DNA from 3 places in the Paraburkholderia sp. 22099 genome. Region 3 is predicted to be linked to each of the others. Evidence: predicted binding sites of a transcription regulator. Region 3 holds the regulator's gene; each other region holds the start of a gene.
The links. The regulator HrcA, encoded in region 3, represses chaperone genes, less so after heat shock. The targets are predictions, from matches to a motif close to TTAGCACTCNNNNNNNNNGAGTGCTAA.

Region 1: rpoH (RNA polymerase sigma factor RpoH) is a predicted target of HrcA. The motif match lies at 3,459-3,485, and genes of this name have one in related genera.
Region 2: ACTJLC_RS04110 (co-chaperone GroES) is a predicted target of HrcA. The motif match lies at 3,433-3,459, and genes of this name have one in related genera.

Annotation. Positions count from the first base shown of each region.
Region 1 is NZ_JBQEPU010000013.1:5,063-11,471, reverse strand. Features, by position in the region: gene cydB (cytochrome d ubiquinol oxidase subunit II) at 1-217, opposite strand, end outside; gene ACTJLC_RS14265 (cytochrome ubiquinol oxidase subunit I) at 252-1,859, opposite strand; gene cydP (cytochrome oxidase putative small subunit CydP) at 1,849-2,109, opposite strand; gene rpoH (RNA polymerase sigma factor RpoH) at 2,462-3,397, opposite strand; gene ACTJLC_RS14250 (acyloxyacyl hydrolase) at 3,760-4,323, shown strand; gene ACTJLC_RS14245 (nuclear transport factor 2 family protein) at 4,366-4,749, shown strand; gene ybiB (DNA-binding protein YbiB) at 4,926-5,897, opposite strand; gene ACTJLC_RS14235 (fumarylacetoacetate hydrolase family protein) at 6,112-6,409, shown strand, end outside.
Region 2 is NZ_JBQEPU010000003.1:12,032-18,440, forward strand. Features, by position in the region: gene ACTJLC_RS04095 (hypothetical protein) at 264-575, shown strand; gene cysC (adenylyl-sulfate kinase) at 595-1,224, shown strand; gene groL (chaperonin GroEL) at 1,374-3,017, opposite strand; gene ACTJLC_RS04110 (co-chaperone GroES) at 3,070-3,360, opposite strand; gene ACTJLC_RS04115 (diguanylate cyclase domain-containing protein) at 3,874-4,371, shown strand; partial or broken gene ACTJLC_RS04120 (diguanylate cyclase) at 4,361-4,651, shown strand; gene ACTJLC_RS04125 (SRPBCC family protein) at 4,759-5,235, opposite strand.
Region 3 is NZ_JBQEPU010000003.1:154,007-160,415, reverse strand. Features, by position in the region: gene glnE (bifunctional [glutamate--ammonia ligase]-adenylyl-L-tyrosine phosphorylase/[glutamate--ammonia-ligase] adenylyltransferase) at 1-87, shown strand, start outside; gene recN (DNA repair protein RecN) at 164-1,834, opposite strand; gene ACTJLC_RS04720 (NAD kinase) at 1,908-2,810, opposite strand; gene hrcA (heat-inducible transcriptional repressor HrcA) at 3,195-4,214, shown strand; gene hemH (ferrochelatase) at 4,390-5,460, shown strand; gene ACTJLC_RS04705 (RNA-binding S4 domain-containing protein) at 5,470-5,877, shown strand; gene ACTJLC_RS04700 (hypothetical protein) at 5,863-6,015, opposite strand; gene grpE (nucleotide exchange factor GrpE) at 6,404-6,409, shown strand, end outside.

The sequences.
Region 1 (6,409 bases), on a different contig from region 3:
CGGCGAACATCGCGCCGCCTGCCGTGATGAGCCATACCTGATTGCCTTCCCACGTCGCGCCGACCGTGTTCACGACGATGCGCCGCTCGGCATCGGTCTTGCCGATGAACGGCAGCAGAATCGCGGCGCCCATGTCGAAGCCGTCGGTGAGCGCGAAGCCGATCAGCAGGACGCCGATCAGCACCCACCAGATCAGTTTGAGGGTTGCGTAATCCATGATGAGGTTTCCCTTGAAGCAGAGTGGCGGCGAATCATGCGGCCGTGTTGGTCGGCAGCGGCTGATTCACCGGCTGATGCCGCGGCTGTTGCAGTTCGTGGTGATAGCGCCCGGTGTGCAGCGACGACGGTCCGAGCCGCGCGTACTTGAACATCAGCATGATTTCGATGATGAACAGCACGGTGTAGAACACCACGAAGCCGGCGATGCTCAGATACAGGTCGCCCGGCGTCAGGCTCGAGGCGGACAGGTGGGTCGGCAGAATGCCGGCGATGGTCCACGGTTGACGGCCCACTTCGGCGACGATCCAGCCGAATTCAGCCGCGAGCCACGGCAGCGGAATCGCCCAGACGGCCCAGCGCAGGAACCAGCGGCGCTTTTGCAGCAGCAGCGAGCGCTGCGCGCAGAACCAGAACGCCAGCACGAAAGTGGCGAGGAACAGGATGCCGAGGCCGACCATCAAGCGGAACGAGAAGAACACGGGCGCGACGGGCGGGATCGTCTTTTTTGCGGCCTGGGCGATCTGCTCCGGCGTGGCGTCGGTCACGTTCGCGGTGAACTGCTTGAGCATCAGACCGTAGCCGAGGTCTTTCTTGTGCGCGTCGAACTCGGCCTTGGCTTCGTCGGTGGCGTCGCCCAGCTTGAGCTTCTGCAGCGCGGCGTAGGCGAGCATGCCGTTCTTGATGCGCACTTCGTTCTGCGCCATCAGGTCTTTCAGACCGACCACCGGTTCGTCGATGGAGCGCGTGGCGATGAGGCCGAGCGCGTACGGAATCCGGATGGCGTAGTCGGTGCGCTCTTCCTTCTGGTTCGGAAGACCGATGAGCGTGAACGGCGCCGGCGCGGGCGCGGTTTCCCATTCGGACTCGATCGCGGCCAGCTTCACCTGCTGGACTTCGCCGGTACGGTAGCCGGATTCGTCGCCGAGCACGATCACGCACAACGTCGACGCAAGGCCGAAACCGGCGGCGATGGCGAACGAACGCAGCGCGAATTCGGTGTCGCGGCGCTTGAGCAGATACCACGACGACACGCCCAGCACGAACATCGACGCCGTCACGTAACCGGCCGAGACCGTGTGCACGAACTTCACTTGCGCGACCGGATTGAACAGCACGGAGAAGATGCTGTCGAGTTCCATGCGCATGGTCTGGTAATTGAAGGTGGCGCCGACCGGATTGTTCATCCAGCCGTTGGCCACCAGAATCCAGAGGGCCGACAGGTTCGAGCCGAGCGCGACGAGGAACGTGACGGTGACGTGCTGCACTTTCGAAAGCCGCGTCCAGCCGAAGAAAAACAGGCCGACGAAGGTCGACTCCAGGAAGAACGCCATCAGACCTTCAACCGCCAGCGGCACGCCGAAGATGTCGCCGACATAGTGCGAGTAGTACGACCAATTGGTGCCGAACTGGAATTCCAGCGTGAGACCGGTCGTGACGCCCATCGCGAAGTTGATGCCGAACAGCTTGCCCCAGAACTGGGTCATGTCCTTGTAGATCTGCTTGCCGGTCATCACATAGACCGATTCCATGATGACGAGCAGCCACGACAGGCCCAGCGTGAGCGGCACGAACAGAAAGTGATAAAGCGCCGTGATGGCGAACTGGAGGCGCGACAGTTCTACGACTTCGCTAACGGGCATGTTGATCACCTTGGGACGGATGCGGGGCAGGCGTTGACAGCAGCGCCTGCGAAACCTGCTCAGGCGGCAGCCACATGTGCTCCGCCTGGGGATGATTGAAGAACGTGTACTTGAGCACCATCAACAGCGTGAATTTGATGGCGAGGACGATGGCGATATCCCGCGCCAGCGTCGGACCGCGCACCCACCCGGCGAGCCGTTGACGCAGGCTCGGGCGAGGGCGGTTATTGCGATTGAGGGCTAGGGTCATGGGCGGTCGATGGCGACTTCACGCCGGTTGGTCCGGCTGGATCCAGATCGCGCGAGCGATCCGGCGAGTGCATCCCGATTTTAGGAGCGGGACCTTGCGCGCGTGGGTTCCGCGCTGCGGCATCGGGTCGCTGGCGCCACACGGTTGATGCAGTATTGCCAGGGGGGTTGAGGTAGGTCAAGGAACGCCGGCCGGCCGTGGCCCTGAGTCAATGCGCGCACGGCGAAGGAGGCGGGGCTTCGACGCTTCGACGCCTGGACGGAAAAAAGCCCCGCCGTCTTGCGAGGGCGGGGCTTTGCGGCCGGCTGGTCAGCGTGCGTCGCGCGAACCGGTTTGCTGAGTTTTTCAGACCTTACGCATACTCGGTCAGTGCGCCGCGCATCTTCTTCATTGCGCTTGCTTCGATCTGGCGAATCCGTTCGGCCGATACGCCGAATTCGTCGGCCAGTTCGTGCAGCGTCGAGCCGCCCGAGCCGTCGTCCTCCACCTTCAGCCAGCGTGCCTCGATGATGCGGCGGCTGCGGGCGTCCAGTGCATCCAGCGCGCTCGCGATACCGTCGGTTTGCAGCTTGTCGCGCTGACGCGAAGCCAGCACGGCGGTCGGCTCGTTATGCGAGTCGGCGAGGTAGGCGATCGGCGCGTACGACTCTTCGCCGTCTTCGACCTGGCCTTCCAGCGCGATGTCGCCGCCCGAGAGGCGTGTTTCCATCTCGGCCACTTCCTCGCGCTTCACGTTCAGCTCCTTGGCGAGACCTTCGATCTCGTCGGGCGTGAACGCGCCCAAGCCCTGCTTGTGGCTGCGCAGATTGAAGAACAGCTTGCGCTGCGCCTTGGTGGTGGCGACCTTCACCATGCGCCAGTTGCGCAGGATGTATTCGTGGATTTCGGCCTTGATCCAGTGCATCGCGTATGACACGAGGCGCACGTTCTGCTCGGGATCGAAGCGCTTCACGGCCTTCATCAGGCCGATGTTGCCTTCCTGGATCAGGTCGGCATGCGGCAGGCCATAACCGAGATAGTTGCGCGCGATCGACACGACCAGCCGCAGATGCGACAGGACGAGACGACGGGCGGACTCGAGATTGCCCTGCTCGCGAAATTCGGTGGCGAACTGGCGTTCTTCCGCGGGCGTCAGCATCGGAATGCGATTGACGGCCTGGATGTAAGCGTCGATGTTGCCCAGTTGACCGGGCAGCAGCGAGGAATGCGAGAGCGCCAGTGCACCTGCCGAAGCGGCCTTAGCCGACGACGGGCTCAGAGTACTCGGAAGGGTCATTGCATGGCTCACGTAAAAAACTCCTTTGGAATCAGGTAACAGCGTATTCAGGTGACGACTCCAGCGTTGGATGTTAGCACTCTGATTTCCTGAGTGCTAATACTTAGAAGCGGTAGGGGCATCCAAGTTCCGTCATTTTCTATTGAAGTTCACTTCCTGATAGCCATCATACGCCGCTTCCGTTTGCCCTGTGTGGGCCGTAGAACTTACCGGGCTATGCTATTCCGCGGTCATAAATGAACGATATTTGCCGTTTTAGAAGTGACTAATTGCGAAAAATAAGATTTCTTCATACGATCCGCCTGATCGTGATTGAATTTAGAATAGGCAAATCTGTTACAGATTGTTCAACGTTCGGCGAGCTCGGGTGTTAGATGAACAACAAAAAGAAGGCTTGGCGTGTTCTGGCGCTGAAAAGCGCGTCGGCAGCGGCGCTGTTGGGTGTATCCGGACTGGCCGCGGCCGATCAGTTCGGTTTGCAGGTCGCCGGCGGCGTGGGCGATCACCATGTGAAAAAGCTCGACCTCGGCGTGGTCTGGGATCCAAACCTCACCTGGTGGCAAATCGGTGACTGGCATTTCACGCTGATCGGCGAGGCGCACATGGCCTGGTGGCATACCAACGAAGGCAACGTGCACGACAACATCGGCGAGATCGGCGTGACGCCGATGATTCGCTTCATCAAGGCATCCGGGTCGATCCGTCCTTTCATCGAAGTGGGCGCCGGCGTGCGGCTCCTGTCGAGTCCGCGAATTTCCTCCGACTTCACGCTCGGCTCGGCGTTCCAGTTCGCCGACGTCGCGGGCGTGGGCGTGCAGTTCGGCCATCGTCAGCAGTATCAGGCGGGCTACCGCTTCCAGCATATTTCCAACGGCGGTATCAAAGAGCCGAATCCTGGTATAAATTTCAGCCAGCTATATTTGCAATATAACTTCTGACGACCGTGGCCATGTTCGGCTCACCGGTGCGAGGGCTGAGCAATGGCGGCAAAGATAATCGAAGCGATTCGCGGGCTCGAGCGAGAGCGCTTTCGTGCGATGGTCGACGGCGACGGGCAATCGCTCGACACACTGCTCGCGGACAACGTGAGCTATGTCCATACCAACGGCAAACGCGAGACGAAGCGGCAGTTCATCGACGGGATTACCGGCGGCCGCCGCCGTTATCGGCAGATCGAGGTGCAGTCGCAAGACGTGTTGCCGGTGGGACGCGAGACCTGCGTCGTCACGGGGCGCGCGCTGATCGAGATGGAGGCGAATAACGGCGCGCTGCTGTTCCCCATCGCATACACCGCGATTCATACGCACGAAGCCGGGCAATGGCGGCTGATTGCGTGGCAAGCCACCCGTTGCGCGATCGAGTGAGCCTGCCGGTTGGCGCTTGAGCGGCGTCGAGCCGTCATGCGCCGGTCGTCCACGCCGCGGTCAGATTGCCCTATCACTCGCATGGCGATGCGGCGACAGCCCGATGCTGTCGCGTCAGGCGAGATTGCGGTCCATCCCTTGCAGCAAGCGCAATCACCACGCTCGCGCAGCGTCCTTCACACCTGCGTCTTCGCGACGTCCACGATCAGTTCGACCTGTCGTTCGATCGCGCTCGGCACGGGCGCCTCGCCGCGCAGCACGGCGCCGATCCATGCCGCCGTGGTGGGTGCGTCGCGCGCTTCGGGCAACGCCACTTCCGGCGCGTCCGGCGACGAGCGCTCATGCGGCACGCGCGTTTCGCAGATACCGTCGTGCAGCCAGTCGACCTGCACCTGGCGCCGCGTGTCGGCTACCGCTTCGCCCTCGGTGCCGCGCGCCAGCAAGGCGCCGCCGGCCGCCGCGTCCGCATGCGTGTTGAACAACTGCGTGAGACTGTCCCGATACGGCGGATGCGTGTAGTTCACGAGCCGCAGGCCGGCCGGCGCGAACGGCTGGAGAATCTTCACGAGCGTATGCGTCGAATTACGCACGCCCATGCGCCGGCGCAGCGCGAGCAGGCGCGCGAGTTTCGGCGCGAGCACGTCGATCGGCGCGAACGCGAGACGGCGCTCGGCGAGACCGTCTTCGATCTCGGCGTGCGAGCGCGCGTGCGGAATCTGCAAATGCGTGAAGATTTCAGCGCTCGTCACGCGCCCCGGGTCTTCGGTCACGCCGTGCACCAGCACCGGCACGCCTTCACGCGCGAGCAGCAGGGCGAGCAGCGGCACGAGGTTCGGCTGTTTGCGCGCGCCGTTGTACGTGGGGATCGAGACGGGCCGGAAGGCGCCGTGCGGCACATGAACCGGTTCGAACGACGCATGGGCGCCGGCCAGCATCGCGGCGAGTTCGTCGGCGGTTTCACCCTTCACGCGATAGGCGAGCAGCACCGCGCCGAGTTCGAGCTCGGCGACGCGGCCGTCGAGCATGGCGGTATAGAGCGCGCGCGTGTCTTCGGCGGTGAGCGCGCGGGCGCCGTTCGGGCCGCGGCCGATTTCCTTGATGAAGCGGGCGCAAGGGAAGGGATTGGCAGTGTCGGCGGAATCAGTCATCGGGACAGTGGAACGGTGTGGCGGTGCCGCCCTGAAGCGGTGGCCACGGTATTCAAGGGACGCTATTGGGTGTGAGTATCGCATCTATGGCAAACCGGCGAGACGATTCGCCTGGCGCGCCCTGTCCATCCGCCGCGCGCCGCACTTTGCCGCGCGTTACACTCGATGTTTTTCTCGCCGCGCTGGCGGCACAATCGAAGAAACGGAGAACGGGATGAGTTACGTATTCGCACCCGCACCGGTGGTCGCGGTGCCAGTTGTCGGGTCCGGCGAGCAGTTCGCGGTGCGTCGCATCTACTGCGTGGGCCGCAACTACGAGGCGCATGCGCGCGAGATGGGACACGATCCCGACCGCGAGCCGCCGTTCTTCTTCGCCAAGCCCGCCGACGCCGTGCTGTACGTCGCGCCCGGCGCCACCGGCGAATTTCCTTACCCGTCGCAATCGAAAAACGTCCACTTCGAGATGGAACTGGTCGCGGCGATCGGCAAGGGCGGCAAGAACATTCCGGCTG
Region 2 (6,409 bases), 140 kb from region 3:
ACGTTACAACCAGCGTAGTTTTGATCACGCTACACTTACAACTCGCAAATCCGTCACCTAACCCCATGTCTTTGCCCGTCTTTTTCTTTCCTCTACCGAACGGCGGGGGATCGCCTGCCATTCCCTTTTTCGATTTGAATAAAGGCAAAGGTCGATTCCTCCACTTCGAATGCGATCGACAAGGGCGGAAAAGCTGCCGCGCAAGGCGTCGAGCAACGCGTATTGGCGGCGGCCAGCACGCATATCGCATTCACAGAAGCCCGATGAGCACCGCCAATTACCACATTGTCCTGCCGCTCGTTTTCGAAACAAACAGGACCAGCGGTTCACAAAAAAGCGCAAGCCGTTTGAGCGGAGAGGCCAAAACGGAATTCGTTGAAGACAATAGCTTCGATTACGAACTCTTTGTTCATGCCAACTCGGAAATCGAAAAACGTGCACTCGAATCGGGCAGCAATTTCTCGAAAGATCGGCAATGGGTCCAGCGTGTTGTCGCTCGAATAAATGAACCCGAAAATTCGCCGGAGCGCCTGAGCAACGCGGGAATCCGGCGCCAACGATGGCACCACGCCTGAGCGCCAGGGGAGCATGACAATGGGAAAGTCTCACGCTTTCGTGCAACGTTGCCACGGTGCGATTACCGCTGAGGACAGAATCCGGATGTTCCGCCAAAGGCCGGTCACCATCTGGCTCACCGGTCTTTCAGGTGCAGGCAAGTCGACCATCGCGTTCGCGCTCGAACAACAGCTCGTGTCACTCGGGCATGCGTGCTATGTGCTCGACGGCGACAATATCCGTCACGGCTTGGCGCGCGACCTCAGCTTCCAAAAGGAAGATCGGCGCGAAAACATTCGCAGAGTCGCACACGTCGCACAGTTGATGAACGACGCCGGTCTCATTGTCATCACGGCGCTCATTTCTCCCATGCGTGAAGACCGGGCCATGGCGCGCGAGATCATTGGGGCGGGCACATTCATCGAGACCCACCTGTCCGCGCCTGTTGACACGTGCGCTCGCCGTGATCCGAAAGGCCTCTATGCGAAAGCCAGGGCGGGAGAGATTCCTTCGTTTACCGGTGTATCGGCACCCTATGAAGCCCCGGTCGAGCCCGAGTTGCGGATCGATACCGCAACGTTGACGCCGGATCAAAGCGTGGCGAAGATATTCGACTATTTGCGCGAGAACGCTCTCGCCCTGAAGCTCGCCCGCGAAGCGGCCTCGTGATACCGGAAGTGCCCGCGCGCGCGCCGCCCGCTCCCAAGAAAAAACCCGCAAAGCTAAATGCCTTGCGGGTTTTTCGTTGGAAAGCACGCCTCGCGGCGCGCTTTCCCATGCATTCCCAAGCGAGCCTCGTAACGAGGCCCCACGCGGAATTACATGTCCATGCCCATGCCGCCCATGCCGCCCGGCATTCCGCCGCCGCCCATCGGAGCGTCTTCCTTCGGCAGTTCGCACACAGCTGCGTCGGTCGTCAGCAGGAGACCTGCAACCGATGCTGCGTTTTGCAGCGCGGTGCGGGTGACCTTCGTCGGGTCCACGACACCTGCGTCAACCAGGTCGACGTACTCGCCGGTTGCCGCGTTGTAGCCGTAGTTGCCCTTACCGGCAGCAACAGCCGCCACCACGACGCTGGCTTCTTCGCCGCCGTTCGTGACGATCTGGCGCAGCGGCTCTTCCATCGCGCGCAGCACGATCTTGATACCTGCGTCCTGATCGGCGTTGGCGCCCTTCAAACCTGCGATTGCCGTGCGTGCGCGGATCAGCGCGACGCCGCCGCCGGCCACGATGCCTTCTTCCACAGCTGCGCGCGTTGCGTGCAGTGCGTCTTCGACACGCGCCTTCTTTTCCTTCATTTCGACTTCGGTCGCAGCGCCAACCTTGATCACTGCAACGCCGCCTGCCAGCTTGGCAACGCGTTCCTGCAGCTTTTCACGGTCGTAGTCCGACGTAGCTTCTTCGATTTGCGTGCGAACCTGCTTCACGCGTGCTTCGATGTTTGCAGCTTCGCCAGCGCCGTCGATGATCGTGGTGTTTTCCTTGCCCACTTCGATACGCTTTGCTTGACCCAGTTCGGCCAGCGTTGCCTTTTCGAGCGTGAGGCCGGTTTCTTCCGCGATGACTTGGCCGCCAGTCAGGATCGCGATGTCTTCCAGCATGGCCTTACGGCGATCGCCGAAGCCCGGAGCCTTCACGGCAACCGTCTTCAGGATGCCGCGGATGTTGTTCACCACCAGCGTGGCCAGCGCTTCGCCTTCGACGTCTTCAGCGATGATCAGCAGCGGACGGCCTGCCTTTGCGACTTGTTCCAGCACCGGCAGCAGATCGCGGATGTTCGAAACCTTCTTGTCGTGCAACAGCACGAACGGGTTTTCGAGCACGGCAACTTGCTTGTCCGGGTTGTTGATGAAGTAGGGCGACAGGTAGCCACGGTCGAATTGCATACCTTCGACGACGTCCAGTTCGTCTTGCAACGACTTGCCGTCTTCAACGGTGATGACGCCTTCCTTGCCGACCTTGTCCATCGCTTCAGCGATACGGTCGCCGATCGACGAATCGCTGTTCGCCGAGATCGCGCCAACCTGAGCGATTTCCTTGTTCGTCGTGCACGGCTTGCTGATCTTGCGCAGTTCTTCGATCGCGGCGGTCACGGCCTTGTCGATACCGCGCTTCAAGTCCATCGGATTCATGCCCGATGCGACGTACTTCATGCCTTCGCGGACGATCGACTGAGCCAGAACCGTTGCGGTCGTGGTGCCGTCACCGGCGTTGTCGCTGGTCTTGGAAGCGACTTCCTTGACCATTTGCGCGCCCATGTTCTGGAGCTTGTCTTTCAGTTCGATCTCTTTCGCGACCGAAACGCCATCTTTCGTGACCGTCGGGCCGCCGAAGCTGCGCTCGAGGACAACGTTGCGGCCCTTCGGACCCAGCGTGACCTTCACAGCGTTCGCGAGGATGTTCACGCCTTCAACCATCTTGGCACGGGCGGAATCACCGAATACGACGTCTTTAGCTGCCATCTTCTAACTCCTTGAATTCTTGGGATATAACCGGGGAAGTAGCGGCTTGCGCTTACTTCTGCACCACGGCCATGATGTCTTCTTCGCGCATGACGAGCAGTTCGTTGCCGTCGACCTTGACGGTCTGGCCTGCGTACTTGCCGAACAGAACGCGGTCACCCACCTTCACGTCGAGCGCGATGGGTGCGCCCTTGTCGTCACGCTTGCCCGGGCCGACTGCCAGGATTTCGCCTTGATCCGGCTTTTCCGCTGCGGCTTCGGGGATCACGATGCCCGACGCGGTCTTGGTTTCTTGATCCAGACGTTTGACGATCACGCGATCATGCAAAGGACGAAGGTTCATACATACTCCTCTCTTGATTGAGACTGAAGAACGCTGAGAAAACCCGGCTGGCCGAGCCAACCGGCGATGTTGTTAGCACTCTCGTGCAGCGAGTGCTAATTATATGGACGGGTGGTGACAAATTCAAGAAGGGATGCGGCGATTGTCGAGGTCCGCTTGCCTTTGAGCTTTGTTCGCTTCACTTCGAACCTTGCATTGCGGCAAAAATTGGCGTCTCATTCGAGTAATCCTCTTTCGCGACAAGCACTTAGATTGCCGGGCATCGCCAAGTGTCATCGGTTCGGGCGCAGGCTGCCATTTGGAAATCAGCGCGCAGCAATTCGATGCGCGAGCATTCTGGCAGGGAAAACCCTAGGCGACCGGTAGCAAGAAGTATTTGTCAGCCTTTGAAGCAACCGCAGGGCGTGCTGATCATGTGTTTTGCTGCAAGCTCGATATTGGTTTTCTAAGGTCTTTTACCATAGCCTCCAGATCGGCAACCCGGGCGCTGTTGCCCTCGTTCTGAATAGCGGCGTGACGCTGATTCGTCGACCGTTCGACGTAGAAGTGATGCGCAAGAACGTGCGGGGCACCGAACCGTACTTCTATCGCACGCCCGGTCCGTCCGGACGGCGTTCATCCAATCAGCGCAGAGTGGCGTCATGCGGCTCAACACCTACCGCCGTCACCCGCACTGCCTTTGTCGCAGTTGCGTCGTCCAAAGGTGAGATTTTGCATGAGTGGTGGCGCACACAATCTGGCATTCCGCTGACGTGCTTTGCCTTGTCATTGTGTGAGCTTGATCGGCTGACATCCGATCCGGCAAATCGAACTCGTGATCGACTTTCATTGCAGGACGGCCTGACCTGGCTCGCAAATCGCCGCGAATTCGATATCGCATTGCATGACGAATTCAGTCGCGCCATGCGTCGCGTGAATGCTCTTGCACCGATCATGCTGGACGTCGATTGCTTCGAGCAATACTACACATCCAGGGACACGCAGCAGCCGATGACGGTCTGTGCTCATTAGAGATTTGACGGCCCGACGTTCTGAAGAGCTGACCGCACACTATGTGGGAGAGGAGATTGCAGCACTTCTTCCGTATGCCGATGTAGCCCATGCCGTAGTAATCGCGGACGCTATCCGCAACGCTATCCGTAGCCTGAAAATTGAACATTCGGGCAACCGAACTGGCTTCGTCACAATAAGCGCAGGTGTTGACGAGCGAATGCCGATACGAAGCGTGGGCGAGCCCATGGAGCTAATACTCGCTGCCGACAAGGCATTGGATAAGGCAAAGTGCAAAGAACAAAATCGAGCGCTCGGCGCCAACGGTGACTTCCGTCATCGATTACTGCCTTACATCGTCACCGAGCGCATCGAGTGCAGAGCGTTCAATCCATTGCCACGCTGGCTTCATCCATGCCCGACGCCAAGCAGCCGCCGCGCTAGCGCCGCGCCGCCTTCGCGCATCACTGCGTCGTGGTTCCATTGGAAAACCGGTCGCAATAGCGGCGCCAATGCATTCATCCATGCGCGGTTCGTACGGACGCACCAGTCATAGCGGACCACGGTAAGGTTGCGTCCGTCAGTCGAAAAGCTCCAACGGCCGACGCCTTCGACGTCGCCACTGGCTTCCCCTTCCAGCGCTACCAACGGTTCGACGCGCGTCACTCGCATGTCGAACACGAGACGATAAGGCAACCGGCCTTTCCACGTATAGCGTTGTACGGCGCCCACGCCCTGCTCGGAACCGGCCTTTAGCTGGTCCACGCGCTCGACGTTAATCCACCACTCCGGCCAGCGCGCCGAATCCTGAATTGCCGCCCAAACTTCCTGCACTGGCGCATCGATGCGCCAAATGGTGGAAAAGCGGTATTCGACCGTCCGCACTCGACCTCCATTTTTTGATGTTCTTGCAGAGATTTTGTCAGATGCTCATTGCACTTTCCATTAGCCGCGAAACGACACCGCTTTTCAATCCTCATCTCGTCAAGCCTGCTGCGACAGAATGCAGGATAGTTGAAGGCGGGCGAATGTGCATGAGAGCCGATGGCGAGAGCTTCAATCCCGGCACAAGCACGATCCATTAAGATCATCTCTTGCAGCCTTGAGGCGGCCGTGACGGTAGACGACGCATGTGGCGCTTCCTCCGCAGTTGTTGTTGGCAATAGCGGCCAGATCCACCGCCGCTACTTTCGATCTGCTCGCTCAAACGTCAAAAGCGAAGTCTTTGATCACGACGACAGAGTTGAGACAGCAACGGCGAAAGGCGAGGTACAACTACATGATTGGATGTATCTCCGCCCGCGGAGTTGTCAGCAACGCATTCATGTTCGGCCGTCGCCGGCGAATATGCTGTCTGCGATACCCGAAAATCCAACCCAATGGCGATGGCAACTCGGGGCCTGCGCCATCACTGGGCCGATCGTTCAAATGGTGATACAAGACGTTGCTCATGCTTGTCGCGAACTAGGGGAGCTCGGCAATCCAACACGTCTGGAGACCCTGCGCCACAAAAGAAGAGCACCGTTCACCCGTTGCTGCTGAGGTAATGGTTCGCTTGCTGCGATTGGCGCGCAATATTTTTCCAGCGCAAACCATCGACGTTGCGCACAAACAGCAGCGCAATAGTGATTTGAGCATCGCCGTGACGTCGCCGCGTCCGCCGAGACATACATTGCCAAAATCGGCTCGAGACAATGAGCGTAGTCGTGTCACGCCCATGTCGAGACTCGAGCGTCCAACGAACACCGTACCGCGCCTATGCAGAACCGTCCGGGTTTCCCGCCGAGATCGATCAATTCGATTCCGATTATTGATCTGATAAAATAAAACCGATATACTGACGCTTATTTATATTAATAATATAAAACTCCATAGCTTCAAATTATTAGTCCGTCAAGTCCAGACTAACGCGTAAAAAAATAAAAATACTCATTTTCCCGCACAAACAATGTACCGATTTCTTATTTCCGCGAGACGCGGAACATTCGAAGTAAATATCAAGCGACCGGTTTCGATCCGTCCTTATCAGCAATATTTCCAATCTCGTTACAGAAGTGAA
Region 3 (6,409 bases):
GGGATGGAGAAGGCGCGGGTCGATCCGGCGTTGGTTGCCGCCGAACGGAAGGCGGTGCTGGCGCTGTGGAAGCGGGTGTTCGGGTGAGGGGTAAGGCGCTGCGTTGGCTGGGGGGGCGCGGTTCGGTGCGCCGCTGCGATTCCCCTGTCCTCGCACAATTACGCTACGCCGCCAGCATTTCCTTCGCGTGCTTGCGGGTGGTCGCGGTGATTTCCAGGCCGCCAAGCATGCGCGCGACTTCTTCCACGCGGCTCGCCTTGTCGAGCGAGATCACGCTGCTGACCGTGCCGCCCTTGCCGTTGCCCGCCTTCGCCACCTGGAAATGATGGTCGCCGCGTGCCGCGACCTGCGGCAAGTGCGTCACGCACAACACCTGGCGCGCTTGCCCGAGTTGATGCAGCAAACGCCCGACCACTTCGGCGACGCCGCCGCCGATTCCGGTATCCACTTCGTCGAAGATCAGCGTGGGCGTCGGGCTGGCGGCGCTCGCGATCACCGCCAGCGCGAGGCTGATGCGCGCCAGTTCGCCGCCTGAGGCAACCTTCGCGAGCGGCCGCAGCGGCACGCCGGCATGACCGGCGACGCGGAACTCCACCTGCTCGAGTCCATGTGCGCCGCCTTCGGGTAGCGGCACCAGCGCCACCTCGAAGCTGCCGCCTTTCATCGACAGTTCCTGCATGCCGGTGGTGACCGCCGCGCCGAGCGCCTTGCCGGCTTTGGCGCGCGCTTTCGACAGTTTTTTCGCCTCGGCCAGGAAGGCTTCGCGGGCCTGGGCTTCGGCGGCGTGCAGGCTATCGAGATCGGCGGCGGCGTCGAGCGCGGCCAGTTGCGCGCGGCGCGCTTCGTGTTCCTCGGGCAGCGTTTCGGGCTGCAAGCGGAATTTGCGCGCGGCCGAATGCAATGCGTCCAGACGCTTTTCGACTTGCGCGAGACGGTCCGGGTCGAGTTCGAGCTTTTGCGCGTAATGACTGAGCGAATACGCCGCTTCCTGCAACTGGATCTCGGCCGGCTCGAGCGCGGCCAGCACGTCGTTCAGCGCCGGATCGATCTCGGCCAGGTCGCGCATCTTCGAGATGATCGACGCAAGGTGCGTGATCATCGCCTCGTCCGATTCGGACAGCGCGGCGAGCGCGCCTTGCACGCCGTCGATCAGATTGGCCGAATGCGACAGCCGCCGATGCTCGCTGTTGACCTCCTCCCATTCGCCCGGCTGGGGTGCGAGCTTGTCCAGTTCGGCGAGCTGCCATGCAAGGCGCTCGCGCTCCAGTTGCAACTCGCGGTCGCGCGTTTGCGCGTGCTCGACTGCCTGAACCTTTTCGCGCCACGTGCGCCACGCCCGCGTTACCGACGCGGCGGTCTCGGTCAAACCCGCGTGCGTGTCGAACAGTTCGCGTTGCGCGTCCGGCCGCATCAGCAATTGATGCGCGTGCTGACCGTGGATATCCACCAGCATTTCGCCGACTTCGCGCAGTTGCGCCAGCGTCGCCGCCGTGCCGTTGATGAACGCCCGCGAGCGGCCATTCGCGTCCACCACGCGCCGCAGCATCACCGTGCCGCCGTGTTGGCCGTCGTCGGCGGTGGCCCCGAGCGCCTGCTCGTCGAGCCACTGCTCGACTTGCGCATGCGTCTCGAACTCGGCGGTGATGTCGGCGCGGCTCTCGCCGGTGCGCACCACGCTCGCATCGGCGCGCGCGCCAAGCGCGAGCGCCAGCGCGTCGATCAGGATCGACTTGCCGGCGCCGGTTTCGCCGGAGAAAACGGTAAAGCCGCTGTCGAATTCGAGATCGAGCGCGGCGACGATGACGAAGTCGCGTATCGAGAGATGGCGAAGCATGGAGGTCGTCTGGTGAGCGTGAGATTCAGGGTTCGGCAGCGGCGGCGTTCGCGTTCCAGTGATTGCCGGCCGCTCAGGGTTTGTCGTCTTCTTCGTGTGACGGGTATTCGTTCCAGTGCAGCTTCTTTCGCAGCGTCGCGTAATGGCTGTAGCCGACCGGATGCAGAATCGGCACGGTATGGCGCGAGCGGCGCACTTCGATCGTGTCGCTCAGTTCGAGCGAGGTGAACGACTGCATGTCGAAATTGACGTTCACTTCGCGGCCCGAGACGATCTGAATGCTCACCTTTGAATCGTCCGGCAGCACGATCGGCCGGTTCGACAGCGCGTGCGGCGCGATCGGCACCAGCACGATGCCCTGCAACTGCGGATGCAGGATCGGCCCTTGTGAAGAAAGCGCGTAAGCGGTCGAGCCGGTCGGCGTGGCGACGATCAGGCCGTCGGAACGCTGGTTGTACATGAAGCGCCCGTCCACCGAGACATGCAGTTCCGCCATGCCCGAGAAGCCGCTGCGGTTCACCACCACGTCGTTGAAGGCCAGCGCGTGATAGATCGGGTTGCCGCCGCGCATGATGCGCGCTTCGAGCAGCATGCGTTCCTCGCGCTCGAAGTTGCCGCACAGCATTTGCGGCACGGTCTCGCGCATGTCGGAGATCGGAATGTCGGTAATGAAGCCGAGCCGCCCGTGGTTGATGCCGATCAACGGCGTGCGGTAAGGCGCGAGCTGACGGCCGATGCCGAGCATGGTGCCGTCGCCGCCCAGCACCACGGCGACGTCGGCGCGCGCGCCGATCTCGGCGGGACGCAACGCCGGGTAGTCGGTGATGCCGATTTCAGCGGCCGTCTCGGCTTCGAACACGACGTCGAAGCCGCGCTTCGCGATGCACGCGGCGAGCTCGGTCAGCGGCTCGCCGATGCCCGGCGTGTTGTTGCGCCCGACGAGCGCAACGGTCTTGAACTGGCTGGTTACTTGCATGCCGGCATTACACCATAGGTGGGGCCTGAAAAGAACCGCAGACAGACCCGGTGGCGGGCCGGCTGGAGCGGGCTGTCAGCGTATCGCGCGATTGTCGTTAGAATGGTGAAGCCTTGATGACATGCGCGCCGGGTAAAGTGCGGCGGCGCGCTGCCGTCGGATTCGTCGGACTGGCGGCCGGCGAGGCGCTGTACCGAGCGATGGACTTCGCGCCGCCACTGGATCGCGCGGGCGCAAGAACGCTGGACGAAGCGCCGAACCGCGGGCTGGCACGCGCGCCGCAGCGAATGCGAAACGCCGTCCCGCCGGCTTGCGGCGCGGCCGTTAGGGGCGGGCGCCGTTAGCGCTCGCGGTAGCGCTGTCATTGAGCTAAAATTTTCCGTCATGCTAGATCCTCGCGCACAAACCCTCCTCAAAACGCTGATCGAGCGCTACATCGCCGAAGGTCAGCCGGTCGGCTCGCGCACGTTGTCACGCTATTCCGGCCTCGAACTGAGTCCGGCCACGATCCGCAACGTGATGTCCGATCTCGAGGACCTGGGGCTCGTGATCAGTCCGCATACGTCGGCGGGCCGCATTCCTACTCCGCGCGGCTACCGGCTCTTCGTGGATACGATGCTGACGGTGGAATCCGCCGCGGACGAAGAAGCCGTGATGCGTACCGTCAAGACTACGCTGCAGGCGGGCGAACCGCAGAAAATCGTCGCCGCGGCGGCGAGCGTGCTCTCCAATCTGTCGCAGTTCGCCGGCGTGGTGCTCACACCGCGGCGCAGCCATGTGTTCAAGCAGATCGAATTCATGCGCCTGTCCGACAAGCGCATCCTGCTCATCATCGTGACGCCGGAAGGCGACGTGCAGAACCGCATCATGGCCACCCAGCGCGACTTCTCGCCGTCGCAACTGGTTGAAGCCTCGAATTACATCAACGCGCACTTCGCTGGCCTGTCGTTCGACGAGGTGCGCCGCCGCCTGCGTGAGGAAATCGACGAACTGCGCGGCGACATGACCACGCTGATGCACGCCGCCGTCACCGCCAGCACGGACGAAGCCGACACCGGCGAGACCGTGCTGATTTCCGGCGAGCGCAACCTGCTGGAAGTAGCCGATCTGTCCTCGGACATGGCGCGCTTGCGCAAGCTGTTCGATGTGTTCGACCAAAAGACGAGTCTCCTTCAATTGCTCGACGTGTCGAGCCATGCGGCGGGTGTGCAGATTTTCATCGGCGGCGAGTCGAACCTGGTGCCGATCGAGGAAATGAGCGTCGTCACCGCGCCCTACGAGGTGAACGGCAAGATCGTCGGCACGCTCGGCGTCATCGGGCCGACCCGCATGGCCTACAACCGCGTGATCCCGATCGTGGATATCACGGCGCGTCTGCTTTCCCTCACCCTCAGCCAGCAGTAACACGGCCGCCCATCGCGGCCGCGGAGGTTCGTGCCGCACATGATGCGCGACGGCGCCCGGCTTGCCAATTGGCCGAATGGCCAGGGGTCTCCGGCGGACCTCGCCGGGAACCGCGCCGCTATAATGAATCCCACCTGAACCGACTTTCCGCCCAAAGCGGTTACCCCTCCTGCCTATGCGCTTCGACCTCGAGCGGCCTTCACAGAACGCCACGTCACATCGTGTCGCCGTGCTGCTGATCAATCTCGGCACGCCGGACGCGCCGACGCCGCGCGCGGTCCGCCGCTATCTGGCGCAGTTCCTGTCCGATCCCCGCGTGGTCGAGATTCCCGCCTTGCTCTGGCAGGTGATTCTGCGTCTGCTGATCTTGCCGTTGCGCGGCCGGGCGTCGGCGAAGAAATACGCGGCGGTCTGGATGCCCGAGGGCTCGCCGTTGCGCGTGCATACGGAGAAGCAGGTGGAGGCGTTGCGCCATCTGTTGCAATTGAACGATTACACGGTGCTGGTCGACTACGCGATGCGTTACGGCACGCCCGGCATTCCGGCCATGCTGAACCAGTTGAAGCTGGCGGGCGCCGAGCGCGTGCTGCTCATGCCCATGTATCCGCAATACTCGTCGTCCACCACGGCCACCGCGTTCGACGATGCTTTTTCGGCTCTCAAGCGCATGCGCAACCAGCCGGAAATCCGCACGGTGCGGCATTACGCCGACCATCCGGCCTATATTGCCGCCCTCGCCGCGCAGGTGCGTCAATACTGGCATCAGCATGGCCGGCCTGACTTCGCGGCGGGCGACAAGCTGGTGCTGAGTTTTCACGGCGTGCCCAAGCGCACGCTCGATCTCGGCGATCCGTACCACGAGCAATGCCAGCAGACCGGCGCCTTGTTGATGCAGGCGCTCGAACTGACGCCGGTGGAATGCCGCATTACTTTCCAGTCGCGCTTCGGCAAGGCCGAATGGCTGCAGCCGTACACTGCGCCCACGCTGAAGGAATTGGGCGCGGCGGGCGTGCGGCGTGCTGATGTGTTCTGTCCAGGCTTCACCGCCGATTGCCTGGAAACCATCGAGGAAATCGGCATGGAAGTGCGCGACGAGTTCCTGCATGCGGGCGGCAAGGAGTTTCACCGGATCGCCTGCCTGAATGCGTCGCAAGCGTGGATCGCGGCGCTCGGCGAAATCGTCGCGCAGAATTTGCAAGGCTGGCCGGTGCAGGCGGTGCCGGTGCCGCATACGACAGGGGCTTGACCGAGGCTCATGAATTACAGGATCTCCACTGAACCGGGCGCGAGGCTGCGCATCGACAAATGGCTGTGGGCGGCGCGCTTCTTCAAGACGCGCTCGCTGGCGGCGGACGCGGTCGACAAGGGGCACGTGCGCATCGGCGGCGCGACCGTCAAGCCGAGCAAGGACGTGCGGGTCGGCGATCTGGTCGAGATCGAGATCGAACGGATCGTGTGGCAGGTGGAAGTGCTGGGCGTGTGCGACGTGCGCGGCCCCGCGAGCGTCGCGCAGACGCTTTATGCGGAAACCGGTGAGAGCAAGGTAAAGCGGCAGGCCGAGCAGGAACGGCGCAAGACGTATCGCGAACCGGCCGCCGCATTGCACGGCAGGCCGACCAAGCGCGACCGGCGCACTATCGACAAATTGTCAGGTGGCGGTTAAACAGAACAGTTGTTCCAAGGTCGCGTTCACGCCGCCGTATTCGGTCGTGCGATCGTTGACAGCGCCGGACATGCAGATGGTCGTGGTGCCTGCAATCAGTACCAAGGCGACCACCGAGATTGCAAAGGTCAGTTTCACGGTACTCCCCTCGGGACGTTGCAGGATAGAAACGGGCGTTTCGGTTGGAATTTGAAAAATGTCGGAAAGGCGCTTGTCAGACTAGGGTTAACACGTCTTTTCCGATGCTTTATTGGAGCATAGGCCACTTGTTGGTCGCACTCAATCTCAATCTGATTGCGCCGATCCAATGGTTGTAACGGCGCATTTCCGCCACGCGTCAGCGGCGTGAAAAGTTCGGGCAGAGGCGCTTGAAACGGGTCTTTCCGGCCCCATCTGCGGTGGCGATACGCGGTGACGCGCCCAATCCGCGCCCGGTTGTTGTCGCAATATTGCAACGCACGAATGGCACCGGTTGTTGGGCGCCGCCACCACCGTTGGCTTTTACTTTTTAACGACTTTCAGCGACATGGAA